One region of the Streptomyces sp. NPDC096311 genome, then DNA from elsewhere that is predicted to be linked to it. Evidence: riboswitches for the same ligand, from Rfam matches in the RefSeq annotation. Region 1 holds a riboswitch; each other region holds the start of a gene.
The links. Region 1 has a riboswitch for cyclic di-AMP ahead of ACIRA5_RS12415 (NlpC/P60 family protein). Riboswitches for the same ligand answer to the same signal wherever they lie in the genome.

Region 1 (5,721 bases):
CGGCGAACGCGGCCCCTTCCAGATACTGGTCGGGGTCGTCGGAGAGCGCGAGCTGCAGCGCGGGGTCCAGGCCTCCGCTGCGGTACTGCGCGGCGGCGATCGAACCCAGCGCGTCCCGTGCCGTGTTGAGCCGGTCCTCCTTGCGTGCCGCCTCGTCGCGCAGTGCGTTCAGCCGCTGCTCGGCCTTGTCGGCCTTGTCCTTCGCGCCGTCGTACTTCTGGGTGGCGACCTCCGCCTCCTCGTACAACTTGTCCACCTTGGCCTTCACCTGTGCCGGCGACAGCTGCGGGTCCGCGTGCCCCGTCCCGTCGAAGCCCGTCGCCGTGGCCGCGCCCGCGAGGGCGATGGTCGCGGCTGTGCGGGCCGTGTTTCCACCGAGCGAGCGCTGTCTGGGCTTTCGGTGCGCTGCCACGAGGGCCCACATCCTTCCCGGGGACTTGCCTACGACCGCCGGGGACGAGCGCGGTCAGCGGGGGACACGTCCGGCGGCGGCCCACACAGGGGGAGCGGGCCGCCGCCGGACCTTTCTCGGCGGTGGTGTCCGGCTGCCGCCCCTGGCCCGGGCGGCGGTGGGGAGCCGGTCACCTGGTGGAGGACGCTAAACCTGAGAGTGATGTCCCGGTAACGCCATGTACGGAAGTGGCGTCACTGGATCGCAGGGCGACCGTATGTGACCGTGATCCCGGCCCGGCGCAGTCGACTTCACGCGGTGTGATGACCGATGGGGCGGTTCCGGGGCAATCGGTGGTTCCCAGGTGGTACGGGTCTACAGGGGGTGGGCCGGTGACAAGAGGGGGCAGGGCCTCCGATTAGGCTCCGGCTCCATGGACGTACTCATCCATCTCTTCGTCGGCCTGCACATCATCGGCATCGCCTCGCTCCTCGGTGGTTTCCTCACCCAGATGAAGGCGATGGGCCAGGGCACCGCCCGGTTCGTCCCCGCCATGCTGCACGGCGCGCTGACCATGCTGGTCACGGGCGTCGCCCTTGTCGGCCTCAACCAGGCAGACGACCACTCGGTCAACACCCTCAAGATCGGCGTGAAGCTCGCCCTGCTGATCGTGATCCTCGGACTCGTCTATGTGAAGCGGGACGACGAGAAGGTGGACAAGGGCCTGTTCGGGCTCGTAGGGCTGCTCACGACCGCGAACATCTTCATCGCAGTGCTCTGGACCTGACGTCCCCCCGAAGGCCCCCACGGACGGCTACGGCGCTTCCGGACAGCGTTACGGATGCGCCCGCCCGCTACGGCTCCCGCGGACGCCCGCCCGCTACGGCTCCCGCGGACGCCTGACCGCTACGGCCGCCACCGCCAGCCACGCCGCGACCGAGATCCACAGCAGCACCTGCCCGAGCCCCCTGAGCCGGCCGACGCCGATGGCGGCCGCGACCGACAGCGTCGCCACCGCCGTCATCCCCAGCGGGAACACGGTCGCCCAGCGCAGCACGTCGTAGCGCGGTCGGGGCCACAGGGCCTCCGCCACGGCCAGCACGCAGTACGAGCCGAGGACGAGCACGAGCAGCGCCTCGGTCACCCAGCGCAGCACGCCGTTGTCGTCGTTGTTCCACAGATAGATGTTCGCCTGGTACGCGAGGATCAGCTTCGACCCCGCCAGCGCCGAGATGGCGAGCGCGCCGCCTGCGACCCACTGGTCCCCGGCGCCCGTGGCGACCTCGCGGTAGTCGAAGTAGAACAGTGCCGCCGCGTAGAGCACGAGCCCCAGCCAGAACAGCACCAGCGCGGTGTGAGCGAGCCAGTCCGTGTGCGTCGCGGGGGCGAGCGTCGCGCCCAGCACCGCGAGCCCCTGCGTGGCCACACAGCCGAGGAACACCCCTCCGGGCATACGGGGCCGCCATTGCCGTACGACCAGGAGGAGCAGCCCCGGCCAGAGCGCCGCCGACAGGGCGAGCAGGGCCTCGGCCGGCACCTTCCACCCCAGCGTGACCAGCCGCGTGCCGAGCACGGTGGTCGCCGCGACCGCGGTGAGCGCGCTCGGTGTACCGGCCTCCGTCAGCCACCGCTCCCGCTCCCGCAGCAGCCGTACGACGAAGGCCGCGGCGAGCCCGAGCCAGCCGACGGCCGCCAGGGCCAGCACGATCCGGGACAGGATCTCGTAGCCGGTCTGCTCCAGCCCGATCGAGATGATGCCGGTGGCCAGGATCGCGGCTCCGGCGCCCGGCGGACTCTGCGCCCACCAGCTGCGCAGGCCGGTCCGCCGGGTGCCGGGCGGGGAGATGGCTGACATGGGCCCGATGCTAAGGACCTTCGAGCGGGTTGGCGGCGGGCCACGCGCGCGTGGAGCTCGATGAGCCCCACGCGCGCGTGCCGGGCGGCGAGGCGTTAGGCCGGACGCACCACGCTGTGGATGATCGACTCGCCGCCGTAGAAGATCGACTCCTCGCGGACGTACGCGCCCGGCTTGGGGGCGTGGATCATCATGCCGTTGCCGACGTAGAGGCCGACGTGGCTGATGTCGTCGTAGAAGAAGACGAGGTCACCGGGCTTGATGTCGGAGAGCGGGACCGTCGTGCCCACGTTGACCTGGTCCCAGGTGGTACGCGGGAGATCGACGCCGGCGGCCTTCCAGGCGGCCTGCGTGAGGCCGGAGCAGTCGTAGGAGCCGGGCCCGGTCGCGCCCCAGACGTACGGCTTGCCGACCTGGGTGCGGGCGAAGGCGAGGGCCTTGTCGGCCTTGGCGGTGTACGAGGAGTCGGTGGCCGAACTGCCGGAGGTGCCGGCGGAGCCCGTGGTCCCGGAGGTGCCGGAACCCGTCTGCTGCTGTGCGGCCGCCTCCTGGGCCTTCTTCTGCGCTGCGGCCTGCTGCTGGGCCAGCTCCGCCGCCTTGCGGTCGGCCGCTTCCTGCTGCTTCTTCTCGATCGCCGCGAGCCGCGCCTTCTCCTCGGCGGTCAGCTTCGACAGCAGGGAGCGGGCCTCGGCGAGCTTGCGCTGGACGTCGGCCTTGGACGTCCTCAGCGCGCTCTGCGTCGTGGTGAGCGTCTGCAGGCTCTCAGAGGCCTCCGCGCGCTTCTTCGTGGTGGCGGCCTGCTCAGTGACGTAGTCGTCGACGGCCGCCTTCTGGCGGGTGGTCAGACGGTTCATCAGCTGGGTCTGGTCGAAGTAGTCCTGCGGATTGTCGGCCAGCAGGAGGCTCGCGGTGTCGGGGGCGGCGGCGCCGGTGCGGTACTGCGCCGCGGCGAACGAACCCAGTTCCTCGCGCGCGGTGTTGAGCTTCTCGGTGCGCTGGGCCACGTCATCGAGGAGGGAGTCGACGCGCTTGCGCTGCTGGGCGGTCTTCTCCCTGGTCGCGTTGTACTTCTCGGTCGCCGTCTCGGCCTGGTGGTAGAGGTCGTCGACCTTCTTCTCGACCTCTTCGATGCTCGGCTTGGAGTCGGCCGAGGGCGCGGCGTTCGCCGTCTGGGAGAGCAGGGCCACGGAGGTGAGGGCCGCCGTGGCGAGGGCGGGAGTCCGTATACCCGCTATGCGCGTACCCGTAGGACTCCACTTGCGATGCGACGCCAAGGTGGCGACTCCTTCCGTCATCCGCCTACCGAGTTAGCTGTCGGGTTCGGGCGGGTACTTCCGGAAGGTTTGCCCTACGGTCCCTGCCCCAGCGGACAATTGGACCGATTCACCCCAAGGTCGGTTGGGTCCCCGGCTCCGGCTGCCACACGGGCGCACCGGACTCGGCGGAGGCCGCACGGCCCGGCGGTGTTCGCCGGTTGGGTCGAGCGGCCTGCCCGGCACGCTAGCCAACTCATAAGTGTTCTGTGAAGTTTGATGTGCGATATGCCCGATACATTTTTGTGACCTTGGTCCTGGCGGCCATTGATCGGGACTGGTTGTGGCTGACCGTAATGAAACGATCCTGAACGGTGACGGCGTCCGCGGTGGCAAGGGCGGCGGAAAGGCCGGTGGAAAGGGATCAGGCGCGGTCACGTAAAGAGACCATGTGCCGTCGCGGAAAACCGGTCGGGTTTTCAGGGTGGCCGCGGGTTGTCAGTGGGGCCGCCTAGACTCGGAGAGCGATGAGCAGCCTCTTTGATGACAGCTTTCTGGCGGACCTCCAGCCTTCCGGGGCCCACGAGGAAGAGCCCCCGCCGCCGCCCGAGGACGGAGCGCCGGAGCCGCTTCCGGACGACCTGTTCGGCGGCCGCTTCGACGCGCCCGCGAGCAGGGACGCCTACTACCGCGACGGCGCGCCCCGCCCCGCCGTGGACCCGGCGGCCCTGCTGGACGGGCTGAACGAGAACCAGCGCGCGGCCGTGGTGCACTCCGGCTCCCCGCTGCTCATCGTGGCCGGCGCGGGCTCCGGCAAGACCCGGGTGCTCACCCACCGCATCGCCCATCTGCTGGGCGAGCGCCATGTCCACCCCGGCCAGATCCTCGCGATCACCTTCACGAACAAGGCCGCGGGCGAGATGAAGGAGCGCGTCGAGCAGCTCGTCGGCCCGCGCGCGAACGCGATGTGGGTGATGACCTTCCACAGCGCGTGTGTGCGGATCCTGCGCCGGGAGAGCAAGAAGCTCGGCTTCACCTCCTCGTTCTCGATCTACGACGCCGCCGACAGCAAGCGGCTGATGGCGCTCGTCTGCCGTGATCTGGATCTCGATCCCAAGCGCTTCCCGCCCAAGTCCTTCAGCGCCAAGATCTCGAACCTGAAGAACGAGCTGATCGACGAGGAGGACTTCGCCGCCCAGGTCGCTGGGGGCATCTCCCAGACGGAGTCCGGGGGAGGCTTCGAGAAGACCCTCGCCCAGGCCTACGCGATGTACCAGTCGCGGCTGCGCGAGGCCAACGCGCTCGACTTCGACGACCTGATCATGACCACGGTCAACCTGCTGCGCGCCTTCCCGGACGTCGCCGAGCACTACCGTCGCCGCTTCCGCCACGTCATGGTCGACGAGTACCAGGACACCAACCACGCGCAGTACGCGCTGGTGCGTGAGCTGGTCGGCACCGGCGCGCAAGACGAGGACACCCCGCACGGCGAGCACGACCTGCTCCCCGCCGAGCTGTGCGTCGTGGGCGACGCCGACCAGTCGATCTACGCCTTCCGCGGCGCGACGATCCGCAACATCCTCCAGTTCGAGGAGGACTACCCGAACGCGACGACGATCCTCCTGGAGCAGAACTACCGCTCCACGCAGACGATCCTCTCCGCCGCCAACGCGGTCATCGAGCGCAACGAGTCCCGCCGTCCCAAGAACCTGTGGACCAACGCGGGCGCGGGCGCGCAGATCACCGGCTATGTCGCGGACACCGAACACGACGAGGCGCAGTTCGTCGCCGAAGAGATAGACCGTCTCACGGACGCGGGCGAGGCGAAGGCCGGAGACGTCGCCGTCTTCTACCGTACGAACGCCCAGTCCCGTGTCTTCGAGGAGATCTTCATCCGCGTCGGCCTGCCCTACAAGGTCGTGGGCGGCGTCCGCTTCTACGAGCGCAAGGAGGTCCGGGACGTCCTGGCCTACCTGCGTGTACTGGCCAACCCGGAGGACTCGGTCCCGCTGCGCCGCATCCTCAACGTGCCCAAGCGCGGCATCGGTGAGCGCGCCGAGGCGATGATCGACGCGCTCTCGCAGCGCGAGAAGATCAGCTTCCCGCAGGCGTTGAAGCGCGTCGACGAGGCGTACGGCATGGCCGCGCGGTCCACGAACGCGGTCAAGCGCTTCAACACGCTGATGGAGGACCTCCGTACGATCGTCGAGTCCGGTGCGGGC
Region 2 (5,721 bases), on a different contig from region 1:
TGTTCAGCAGGTCCATGAGATCTGATCCTGACGTATGCGAGCCGCTGCGGCCAAGGAGAGTTTGCACAACAGAGACGGTTCGACGTGTGGGTATTGCCACATCATGGGCGCCGCGTCGCCCCGCTAGGGTCTGTGCACTGCCTACAAAACGACCACCTTCATGACCCCTTCACGACCACTCCCAGGGCCCGGAGGCACCAGCATGGCCGGATCGCCGTTCGCGTGGATCGACGAGCAGGCGCACCAGCGCCGCCAGGCCGGACTCGTCCGCACCCTGCGCCCCCGCGCCGCCGACTCACCCCTTCTCGATCTGGCGAGCAACGACTACCTCGGGCTGGCCCACCACCCCGAGATCACGGCGGCCGCCGCACAGGCCGCGCGCCGCTGGGGCGCCGGTGCGACCGGCTCGCGGCTCGTCTCCGGCACGACCGAACTTCATGGCGAACTCGAACGCGAGCTGGCGGAATTCTGCGGCTTCGAGTCCGCGCTCGTCTTCTCCTCCGGCTACGCGGCCAACCTCGCCGCCGTGACCACGCTCGCGCCGCACGGCTCGCTGGTCGTCTCGGACGCGGGCAACCACGCCTCCCTCATCGACGGCTGCCGGCTCGCCCGGGGCACGACCCAGGTCGTGGCGCACGCCGACCCCGACGCCGTGCGCAAGGCGCTGGGCACGCACGAGGGTCCTGCCGTCGCCGTGTCCGACACGGTCTTCTCGGTGGACGGCGACGCGGCCCCGCTGGCCGAACTCGCCACCGCCTGCCGCGAGCACGGCGCGGCGCTGCTCGTCGACGACGCACACGGGCTGGGCGTCCTGGGCGACGGCGGCCGGGGCGCCCCGCAGGCCGCGGGGCTCGCGGGCGCGCCGGACGTGGTCGTGACCGCCACGCTCTCCAAGTCGTTCGGCAGCCAGGGCGGAGCCGTCCTCGGACCCGCCCCGGTCATCGACCACCTGGTCAACGCGGCGCGCACCTTCATCTTCGACACCGGTCTCGCGCCCGCGGCGGCGGGCGCGGCCCTCGCGGCGCTCAGGCTGCTGCGCCGTGAGCCGGAGCGCGCCGCCCGGGCTCGCGCGGTGGCGACGGCGCTGCACACCCGGCTGACCGCCGAGGGCCTGGAAGCCGTACGACCGGACGCCGCCGTGGTCTCCGTGCGCGCACCGTCCGCCGAACAGGCCGTGCGGTGGGCCGCCGACTGCCGGGAAGCGGGACTCGCCGTCGGCTGCTTCCGCCCCCCGTCCGTGCCCGACGGCATCTCCCGGCTGCGGCTGACCGCCCGCGCGGACCTCACCGACGCGCAGATCGAGCACGCCGTCGGCGTGATCAGTTCAGTCCGGCGACAAAGCCCTCCCAACTGGCGGGAGTGAAGAGCAGGGCGGGGCCCGCTTTGTTCTTGGAATCGCGCACGGCGACCAGTCCGGCCCAGGGTCCTGGGCCGGGTCGGGCCGTCTCGACGCAGTTGTTCATTCCCGTACTGCGGCTGCTGCGCAGCCATCGCACGTCGTGGAGTGAAGTACTGGAAAGTACGTACCGAGGCAGTGCAGTCATGGGGGTGCCTCCTTACGCGCCGTCACCTATCCCGGCGATGTAGTCCAACGAGTCCTCGGGCGAAAGGGCGTGGAACTGAAGGGCGTTGAAGGCCTCGGTGTAGGCCTGAAGGTCTTCTTTCCGTTCGAGGTAGAGGCTACTCGTCAAGTGGTCGAGAACAACCACATCCAGATCAGTTGTGTTCGGAAATGAGAAGATAACGAAAGGCCCGGTGACGCCGATATGGGCTCCCGCGGCGAACGGCAGGACCTGAAGCCGCACTTGAGGCAGGGTGGCGGCCTCCCGCAGACGCTCCAGTTGCCGAGCCATCACCTCCGGGCCGCCGACCTCGCGTCTTAACACGGCCTCGTCCAGGACCGCGGTCAGTTCCAGCGGCGGATTCGAACGCAGGACGTCCTGCCGGGCGAGGCGCACCTCGACGAGCGCGTCGAGCTTGCCGTCCTCCAGGCCGCCGACGGCGACCCGGGTCACCTCCCGCGCGTACTCGGGCGTCTGGAGCAGTCCGGGTACCACCGAGGTCTCCAGCGTGCGCATGCCGCTGGCCTGCGACTCCAGACTGATGAAGTCGCGGTACGTGGGCGGCAGGACGCCGCGGTAGGCGTGCCACCAGTGATGGCGGCCGTTGCCCTCGGAACCCGCGAGGCCGACCAGGAGCTCCCGTAACTCGTGCCCCGTGACGGCGTAGACGTCCAACAGGCGCTCCACATCGGCCGGTTTCACTCCACTGATACCGGTCTCGATCCGGCTCACCTTCGACTGGTGCCAGCCGACGAGACGGGCCGCCTCACCACTGGTGAGACCCGCATCGGCGCGCAGCGCGCGCAGTTCGGCACCGAGCTTGCGGCGGCGCACCGCGGGACCGTGCTGCATGGCTGTACTCCTTACTCCTCCCGAGCCGCCCAAATACGCTCCGCCGTCGCAGAGTTCACCGCATCGAGCGACAGATATATGCATATCTCGGTGGATCGCACCCGTGACCGGCCCAGTGATGGCAGTCTGGCGCGAAGCACCAGTCCGGGACCGTACTCGAACCATCCGCTCCGTGTCGGACTCCGGTCCCGTGGGAAAGGGACGACGTCGCCATGGCAGATCACCAGGAAGCATCCGTCACTCTGCCGAGCGATCCCGCCTCGGTCTCCGCGGCCCGGAAATTCGTCGCCGATGTGCTGGCCGAATGGGGCCTGCCGTGCGACGCCGAAGTCGCGGACACCGTACGCCTGATCGTGTCAGAACTAGCCACCAACGCCGTCCAACACACGTTCGGGCAGTCGCCCACCTTCACGGTGGACGTCCGGCTCGACCGGGATGAACACCTGCGGATCGGCGTCACCGACAGCCATCCGCGCTTTCCCAAACGTCTGCCCGCCGCCGTCCAGCAGGACAACGGGCGCGGCATGGTGATCATCCGCTGGCTGACCGCCGAATGCGGCGGCAGACTCGTCGTCCGGCCCACCCGCGAGGGCGGCAAGACGGTCGCCATCGAGCTGCCCTGGACGGTGCCGGCCCAGCCGGTGACGGCCGGTGGCCCACAAGAGCCCTGAGGAGCGGCTCAGTTGTCGTGTCTGCCCCGTCCGGCGCCTCGCGGCGGGGCCCGGAAGACCTCGGTCGGCGGCACCGACCGGTCCCCGGCCCGGCGGGCGACGGAGAGCGTACGGCGCGGATCTCCCGGTCCCGGCGACCGCGGCCCCACCGGAGCCGCCGCCGTCCCGGCCACCCTCTGCGCTACGACCGCGCTGTCCGGCTGGTTCGGCCGGCGGCAGTCGGGATGAACCGCCCGCCGCGGCAGGGGCTCGTCACCGACGCGCTCGACCCGAAGGCGCCGAGCACCTTCCTCAGCCGACTGCCGCGGTTCGTGCCCGCGGGTGGTCCGGCGATGAGCGCGCTCACGGTTCTCGTTCCGGTGCTTCTCTCGGAGCCGGCGCTCCGCTGACGACGGCACGGTGCACCAGGCCGGGCAGGAGGCCCCACAGCGCCACACAGACGAGCAGGGTGCCCGCGCCCGAGGCGATCCCGGCGGCGCGTCCCAGCGCCACGTCCACGACGAGCAGCACCGATCCCGTCAGCGTCAGCATGAGCACGCCCATCCCGACCGTGGCCAGGACGGAGGAGACCCGCACGATGGTCGGCTTCGCGCCCTGCCGGAACAGCGACCTGTGCAGCGCGGCGGGCGCCGTGAAGAGCGCGGCGGCCGCCACGGCCAGCAGGAGGGTGGTGACGTACGTGGCGCGCTGCACCGTGTCGAGGGACGGGAAGCGCGGGGTGAACGCCAGCGTCAGCAGGAACGCGAAGAGGATCTGCACACCGGTCTGCGTGACGCGCAGCTCCTGGAGCAGCTCGCCGAAGTTGCGATCGGCGCGCTCCAGGGGCGTCTCGTTCCGTTCCTCGGGGGAAGGTCGCTCAGCCATGGTGAACGAGTAACCGGTTCGTCCGCTTTTCACGCCCGGGGGTGGAACCCCGAGGGGGTGCCGGCCGGCCGGCACCCCCTCGGGCAGGTCAGCTGACCCGGCCGTACCAGACGCTCTTCGTCCAGATCTTCTGCAGCTTCACGACCTCCCCTGTCTTCGGGGAGTGCCAGATCTTTCCCTTCCCGGCGTAGATGCCGACGTGGTACACGTTCCGGCCCGAGTGGAAGAACACCAGGTCTCCGGCCTTGCGGTGGGACGCGGAGATGTGGTGTGTCTTGTTGTACTGCGCCGCGGCCGTACGAGGCAGCGTCTTGCCCGCCTTCTTGTACGAGTAGAGCGTGAGCCCGGAGCAGTCGAAGCGGCGTGGCCCGGCGGCGCCGTACTGGTACGGGGAGCCCTTCTTGGAAGCCGCGACCTGAAGTGCCTTCGTCGCCAGCGTGGCCGCTTCGGCGTCGGATGCGACGCCAGGAACCACAAGGCTGCCGCCCACGGCGGCGAGGGTGAGCGCCGAGGCCGTACCGGCCCGGGTCCACAGCGACGGGACACGATTGAGCGCAGTCATGCGCAACCCTTCGTCAGCCGCCTGTGAAGGATGACCTGTCGGATTCGGGCTGGCGAAGTAGCCCGGCCGCTTGCGCGGCTTCACCCCAAGGGCCGCCCGGATCTCTCCGGCGACCCGTCTTGCTGGGTCCTCCACTCCTGCCGATGCACTTCTGTCGACCGGTCATCCGGGCAGCGGCAGGACTCGGCGTCCGCCCGGACCGCCCCGCCGCTGTGGCGGGGGCTTGTCGTCGGAAGGGATCTTCACGCATAGCGGTCGGAAAATCCGAGCGGAACCGGCGATTTGTGGCGTTACTCACCACTCACCCGTTCGGGTGGACGACCCTCTGTTCGGGCGATGTTGGGGACGCCGACGACGGTCCCACCAGCACCGGAGCGTCTCATTCCGCCTCCGGGCTACGCGCGTTGCGCAACTTTTTCGGTTCCCCGAAGGGGCCTGTGACTACTCCATCAGGGGGTACACCATCTGGTCCGTTTGAACCCCGGGCCGGACGCCTCGCTGACTTGGCGTACACGGCGACCCGGGTGTGGGTGTGTCAGTTGTCGGCGTCGGGCGGCAGGGTGACGCGGGCCGCCCGCCGCTCACCGTCGAGGACGCGCAAAGCCTGCGCCAGCGTCGGCGCGTGCACCTCGCTCTCGCCGCGCTGGTGCATCAGCGCGAGGGCGTCCCGCAGCTCGGTGGCCTTGGCGACCAGCGCCTGGGCGGCACGCAGCCCGCGGTAGGTGTCTCCGGGCCTGGCCGGGTTGATACGGCCCAGTAGGTCGACCACGTCGAGGTAACGGTCGATCAGCTCGGCCTCGGCGCGCGTCAGCGCGGGCAACGGGGGCAGTTCGGGCACCATCGGCGGATCACCTCGCGTCGGGTGTGGCGTTCCTCGCACCGGGCGCGGTGCGCGAGGTCTTGCGGCTGGGGATGATCCCGTCCACCAGTCCGTACGCCAACGCGGCCTGAGCGTCCAGGATCTTGTCCCGCTCGATGTCGGCGGCGACCTGTTCAGGACTCTGCCCCGTGTGGCGGACGAGCATGTCCTCCAGCAGCCTTCGAGTGCGCATCAACTCCTCGGCCTGGAGGGCCAGATCGCTCGCCTGTCCCTGTACCGGCTCGGGAAGTGACGGCTGGTGGATCAGCACCCGGGCGCCCGGCAGTGCGAACCGCTTGCCCGGCGCGCCGCCGGCCAGCAGCACGGCGGCGGCCGAAGCGGCCTGCCCCA
Region 3 (5,721 bases), on a different contig from region 1:
GTAGTCACCTGCTGTCACGTGAAAGGCTTCCGCATGCTCTCCGGGAACGGCCGCCATCGTCGCCCCCGTCAGGCCCCGGCCCTCATCGTCGCGGCAGGAGTGACCGGATCCGCCATCGCGATCCCGTTGCTCGGTGCCACCAGCGCGAGCGCGGCCGACGGCACCACGTGGGACCGGGTCGCCGAGTGCGAGAGCGCCGGCCAGTGGAGTGCCGACAGTGGCAACGGGTATTACGGCGGGCTCCAGATCAGCCAGGCGGACTGGGAGAAGTACGGCGGCCTCATCTACGCGTCGAGCGCCGACGAGGCCAGCCGCTCGCAGCAGATAGCCATCGCCGAGAAGCTCCTCGACCACCAGGGCCTCACCCCCTGGCCGACCTGTGGACCGCTCTCCGGGCTGAGCAAGAACTCGGGCGACATCCTGGTCGACACGGGCGTGGCGAACGACTCGTCCAGCACAGTGGATTCATCCGGTTCCTCCGATTCGTCCAGTTCGTCCAAGAATTCAACCCCGTCCACCTCTTCCGGCTCGAAGTCCGATTCGTCTTCGTCTGACTCGTCTTCATCCGACTCGTCCTCGAAGGCGTCCGGGAACGCGGCCGAGAACACGACGAAGGCCGACACCAGCGGCGACGCCCAGGGGGCGGACGGCTCCGACACGGCTGCGTCGAAGAGCGACAACTCGGGCAACTCCGGCCAGGGCGACGACTCTTCCGGTACGTCCGAGAACGCGACGACCGGTGCGGGGCGCCACCGTGGCGGCACCGCGGACGAGAACACCACCGACAGCGCCGTGGACGGCCGTGGCGACGACTCCTCCGGGCGGCATGCCTCGCGCGGAGCCGGCGCCTCCCGTGATGTCGTCGACGGCTCCTACGTCGTGCGCGCCGGAGACAATCTCTGGACCATCGCGGACGCCCTTGACCTCGAAGGCGGATGGGCCGAGCTGTACGACGCGAACAAGAAGACGGTCGGCGTCGACCCGAACCTCATCCTCCCCGGTCAGAGCCTTGCAGTTGGTGCCGAATCGGGCGAAAAGTAGGGGCAGTTCGCGTCATGGTTCGCTGCGTAATGTCCGGTTTGGCGCGAGTGAGAGATGGATCTCAAAGGCCCTGATCGTCTTTGGAATTCAGCCGATCGACTGCTTACGGTCATGACCGCTCGCCACAGCGGGCCCCGACGGTCGTCAACGCCGAATCCTGCCAACGGCCGTACGGGAACAGTCGACGCGTCAGCGCCGTAGGCAGGAGCGGGGGACCCAAGGTATGCGCCGCGCCCGGTAGTTGACCGGGAGCGGCTTGGGGTGAAGCCGAGCGCTCAGAGCGCACGGCCGGGCACTCACCCGCCCGAACCCGACAGCTCACCTCGCAGGCGTCGGTGAGGGGATCTCTCCATGCTGTTTTCCAGCAAGGGCAAGCACCGCCGTCCGTCCAAGGCCACTCGTGTCGCCACGCTCGCCGGTGTCACCGGTGTCGCCATCGCCGCTCCGCTGATGGCGGCCGGCAACGCCTCCGCCGCCACCGCCTCCCAGTGGGACGCCGTCGCCCAGTGCGAGTCCGGCGGGAACTGGTCCATCAACACCGGCAACGGCTACTACGGCGGTCTGCAGTTCTCGGCCTCCACCTGGGCCGCGTACGGCGGCACCGCGTACGCCGCGACCGCCAACCAGGCGTCCAAGTCCCAGCAGATCACCGTCGGCGAGAAGGTCCTCGCCGCGCAGGGCAAGGGCGCCTGGCCGACCTGTGGCACGGGCCTGTCGGGCGCCGCGTACACCGGCGGTGCGAGCACCCCGTCGACCTCGTCTTCCTCGAACAGCTCCTCGTCGAACAGCTCGCCGAGCGCCAGCACCACCACCCGCTCGACGGACACCGCGGCCTCCCGTTCGGCGTCCCGCCCGGCCGCCCAGAAGACCGTCTCCACCCCGACCGGCAAGAAGGTCAAGAAGGGTGACGGCGAGTACAAGGTCGTCAAGGGTGACAGCCTCAGCTCGATCGCCGAGAAGAAGAAGGTCAAGGGCGGCTGGCAGCAGCTGTTCAAGCTGAACAAGGACATCGTCGACGACGCCGACTTCATCTACCCGGGTCAGCAGCTGCACCTCAGCTGATGATCGGCAGCTTCACCCCAGCTGAATGACAGGTCCCCCATAAAAGGGGTCTCCACACTGGAGACCCCGGTGAGGGTCGCCCCCGTCCCCACGGGCTCCCCGCTCCGGTGCGTGTTCCCCCGTACGCGCCGGAGCGGGGTTTTTCGTCTCCGGCATTTCGTACGGAGCGTTTCGTACCCAGATTTCCGTACCCGTTTTTGTTCCGTTCTGGAACAATGTGTACGTTCAGTTCTGCCCAAGGGGTGGGCGACCGGCTGGCCGATCCCCCCGGGGCGGTTAGGCTCATGTCGCGAAGCCATCACAGGCTCCGCGTACCCGCGTCACATCCCAGAAGGAGATGCTCGTGCCGTCCATCGACGTCGTCGTAGCCCGGGAAATCCTGGACTCCCGAGGCAACCCCACGGTCGAGGTCGAGGTCGGCCTCGACGACGGCAGCACGGGTCGTGCCGCCGTTCCGTCCGGCGCGTCCACCGGCGCCTTCGAGGCCATCGAGCTGCGTGACGGTGACCCCAACCGTTACGGCGGCAAGGGTGTCGAGAAGGCCGTCCTCGCCGTCATCGAGCAGATCGGCCCGGAGCTCGTCGGTTACGACGCCACCGAGCAGCGCCTGATCGACCAGGCGATGTTCGACCTGGACGCCACCGACAACAAGGGCTCGCTCGGCGCCAACGCCATCCTCGGCGTCTCGCTCGCCGTCGCGCACGCCGCCTCCGAGGCGTCCGACCTCCCCCTCTTCCGCTACCTGGGCGGCCCGAACGCGCACCTGTTGCCCGTTCCGATGATGAACATCCTGAACGGCGGCTCGCACGCCGACTCCAACGTGGACATCCAGGAGTTCATGATCGCCCCGATCGGTGCGGAGTCCTTCTCCGAGGCCCTGCGCTGGGGCGCCGAGGTCTACCACACCCTCAAGAAGGTGCTGAAGACCAAGGGCCTGTCCACCGGCCTGGGCGACGAGGGCGGCTTCGCCCCGAACCTGGAGTCGAACCGCGCCGCGCTCGACCTCATCCTCGAGGCCATCAAGCAGGCCGGTTACATCCCCGGTGAGCAGATCGCGCTCGCGCTCGACGTCGCCGCGTCCGAGTTCTACAAGGACGGCAAGTACGAGTTCGAGGGCAAGTCCCGCTCGGCCGCCGAGATGACCGAGTACTACGAGGAGCTCGTCTCCGCGTACCCGCTGGTCTCCATCGAGGACCCGCTGTACGAGGACGACTGGGCCGGCTGGAACGTCATCACCGAGAAGCTGGGCGACAAGGTCCAGATCGTCGGCGACGACCTCTTCGTCACCAACCCGGAGCGCCTGGCCCGCGGCATCGAGGAGGGCTCCGCGAACGCCCTGCTCGTCAAGGTCAACCAGATCGGCTCGCTGACCGAGACCCTGGACGCCGTCGAGATGGCCCAGCGCAACGGCTTCAAGTGCATGATGTCCCACCGCTCCGGCGAGACCGAGGACGTCACCATCGCCGACCTCGCCGTCGCGGTGAACTGCGGCCAGATCAAGACCGGCGCCCCGGCCCGCTCGGACCGCGTCGCCAAGTACAACCAGCTGCTGCGCATCGAGGAGATCCTCGACGACGCGGCGGTGTACGCGGGCCGCAGCGCCTTCCCGCGCTTCAAGGGCTGACACCCGCAGAGGGTCAAGCCTTAGCCAGTCGTACGTACGTCCCCGTACCCGGTCCCGTACCGTGTCCGGGGACGTACGCGCGTGTGAACGGGAGGCGGGACATGGCCGTGAAGGACCGGGACCGGTTCTCCACCGCGACCAGGCTGAAGCTGCTCGGCGAGCAGACGGCGGCCCGCGTCTACCGCTCGCAGACCAAGCGCCAGGCCCGCCGCTCACGCCTGACCGGCCGCGCCGCGCTGCTGGCTCTCGTACTCTGTTCTCTGATCGTGGCCCTTGCGTACCCGATAAGGCAGTACGTGTCCCAGCGCGCCGAGATCGCCGATCTGGAGCGACAGCAGGAGCGGGCCCGCGCCCGGGTCGAACAGCTGCGTGACCTCAAGGCGCGCTGGCAGGACGACGCGTACGCGAAGCAGCAGATCCGGGAACGGCTGCACTATGTGATGCCGGGCGAGACCGGATACGTCGTGATCGACCCGGACGCGGCGAAGCAGTCGCGTACGGATCTGGGGGTGGCAGCCCGCCCCTGGTACGCCAACGTCTGGGACGGCGTCGACAAGTCGGACCACTCCGACCGGTGACCTGATGGCCGGTGACCTGACGACCGGTGAATTGACGACCGGTGAATTGAAGAAGAAAGAGACTTGAGCACAGGCATGGAAACGCCCCCGCCGCCCACCCCGCGCACCGAGCCGACCGACGCGGACGTCGAGGCCTTCAAGCAACAGCTCGGCCGGCCGCCGCGCGGGCTGCGGGCGATCGCGCACCGCTGTCCCTGCGGTCAGCCGGACGTGGTGGAGACGGCGCCCCGGCTGCCGGACGGTACGCCGTTCCCGACGACGTACTACCTCACGTGCCCGCGCGCGGCCTCCGCGATCGGCACGCTGGAGGCCAACGGCGTCATGAAGGAGATGACGGACCGGCTGGCGACCGATCCCGAGCTGGCCGCCGCGTACCGGGCCGCCCACGAGGACTACATCGCGCGGCGCGACGCCATCGAGGTACTGGCGGGCTTTCCGAGCGCCGGTGGGATGCCGGACCGGGTGAAGTGTCTGCATGTGCTGGTGGCGCACTCGCTGGCCGCGGGGCCCGGGGTGAATCCGCTGGGCGACGAGGCGATCGCGATGCTGCCGGAGTGGTGGCGCAAGGGTGCGTGCGTGGTGGCGGCGGAGCCGCCGTCCGAGGGGGAGTGAGCGGGCTGCGCCGCGTCCTCCCGGTGCGTGATCTGTCTGCGGGTGGGTGGGGGTTGAGCGCGCAGTTCCCCGCGCCCCCGAGGGCGGGGCTTCGCCCCGGAGCCCCGTGCGTCCGGAGTGCTTTGTCTGCGGGTGGGTGGGGGTTGAGCGCGCAGTTCCCCGCGCGCCGAAGGCGGGGCTTCGCCCCGGAGCCCTGTGCGCCTCGGTCGCACGTCGTCGAAACGAATTCACGAGCAGGAGACAACAACCGATGACCAGGGTCGCCGCCATCGACTGCGGTACGAATTCGATCCGCCTCCTCGTCGCCGACGCGAACCCGGTGACGGGAGAACTCGTCGATCTGGACCGCCGGATGACGATCGTCCGGCTCGGTCAGGGCGTCGACCGCACCGGACGCCTCGCCCCCGAGGCACTGGAGCGCACCTTCGAGGCCTGCCGCGAGTACGCGGCGATCATCAAACGGCACGGCGCGGAGCGACTGCGCTTCGTGGCGACCTCCGCCTCCCGCGACGCGGAGAACCGGGACGAGTTCGTACGCGGCGTGCTGGACATCCTGGGCGTCGAGCCCGAGGTCATCACCGGCGACGAGGAGGCCGAGTTCTCCTTCACCGGCGCGACCAAGGAACTGACGGGCCGGCACGACCTCGCCAGGCCCTACCTGGTCGTCGACATCGGCGGCGGGTCCACCGAACTGGTCGTCGGTGACGACCACGTGCGCGCCGCCCGCTCCGTGGACATCGGCTGCGTACGGATGACCGAGCGGCACCTCGTGCACGACGGGGTCGTCAGCGACCCGCCGACCCC

Region 2: another riboswitch for cyclic di-AMP. It lies ahead of ACIRA5_RS01255 (C40 family peptidase); the one in region 1 lies ahead of ACIRA5_RS12415 (NlpC/P60 family protein).
Region 3: another riboswitch for cyclic di-AMP. It lies ahead of ACIRA5_RS08730 (transglycosylase family protein); the one in region 1 lies ahead of ACIRA5_RS12415 (NlpC/P60 family protein).

What each region holds. Positions count from the first base shown of each region.
Region 1 covers NZ_JBIWFN010000004.1:183,787-189,507, reverse strand. The annotation lists gene ACIRA5_RS12430 (NlpC/P60 family protein) at 1-412, opposite strand, end outside; gene ACIRA5_RS12425 (hypothetical protein) at 825-1,178, shown strand; gene ACIRA5_RS12420 (tellurite resistance/C4-dicarboxylate transporter family protein) at 1,272-2,246, opposite strand; gene ACIRA5_RS12415 (NlpC/P60 family protein) at 2,342-3,520, opposite strand; cyclic di-AMP (ydaO/yuaA leader) riboswitch at 3,527-3,700, opposite strand; gene pcrA (DNA helicase PcrA) at 4,027-5,721, shown strand, end outside.
Region 2 covers NZ_JBIWFN010000001.1:280,400-286,120, forward strand. The annotation lists gene bioB (biotin synthase BioB) at 1-16, opposite strand, end outside; gene ACIRA5_RS01230 (8-amino-7-oxononanoate synthase) at 203-1,363, shown strand; gene ACIRA5_RS01235 (DUF397 domain-containing protein) at 1,320-1,544, opposite strand; gene ACIRA5_RS01240 (helix-turn-helix domain-containing protein) at 1,557-2,414, opposite strand; gene ACIRA5_RS01245 (ATP-binding protein) at 2,627-3,085, shown strand; gene ACIRA5_RS01250 (DUF6328 family protein) at 3,428-3,949, opposite strand; gene ACIRA5_RS01255 (C40 family peptidase) at 4,038-4,511, opposite strand; cyclic di-AMP (ydaO/yuaA leader) riboswitch at 4,515-4,700, opposite strand; gene ACIRA5_RS01260 (hypothetical protein) at 5,047-5,352, opposite strand; gene ACIRA5_RS01265 (ATP-dependent Clp protease proteolytic subunit) at 5,360-5,721, opposite strand, start outside.
Region 3 covers NZ_JBIWFN010000003.1:97,766-103,486, reverse strand. The annotation lists gene ACIRA5_RS08735 (transglycosylase family protein) at 34-1,041, shown strand; cyclic di-AMP (ydaO/yuaA leader) riboswitch at 1,180-1,388, shown strand; gene ACIRA5_RS08730 (transglycosylase family protein) at 1,393-2,103, shown strand; gene eno (phosphopyruvate hydratase) at 2,441-3,727, shown strand; gene ACIRA5_RS08720 (septum formation initiator family protein) at 3,829-4,305, shown strand; gene ACIRA5_RS08715 (DUF501 domain-containing protein) at 4,381-4,917, shown strand; gene ACIRA5_RS08710 (exopolyphosphatase) at 5,168-5,721, shown strand, end outside.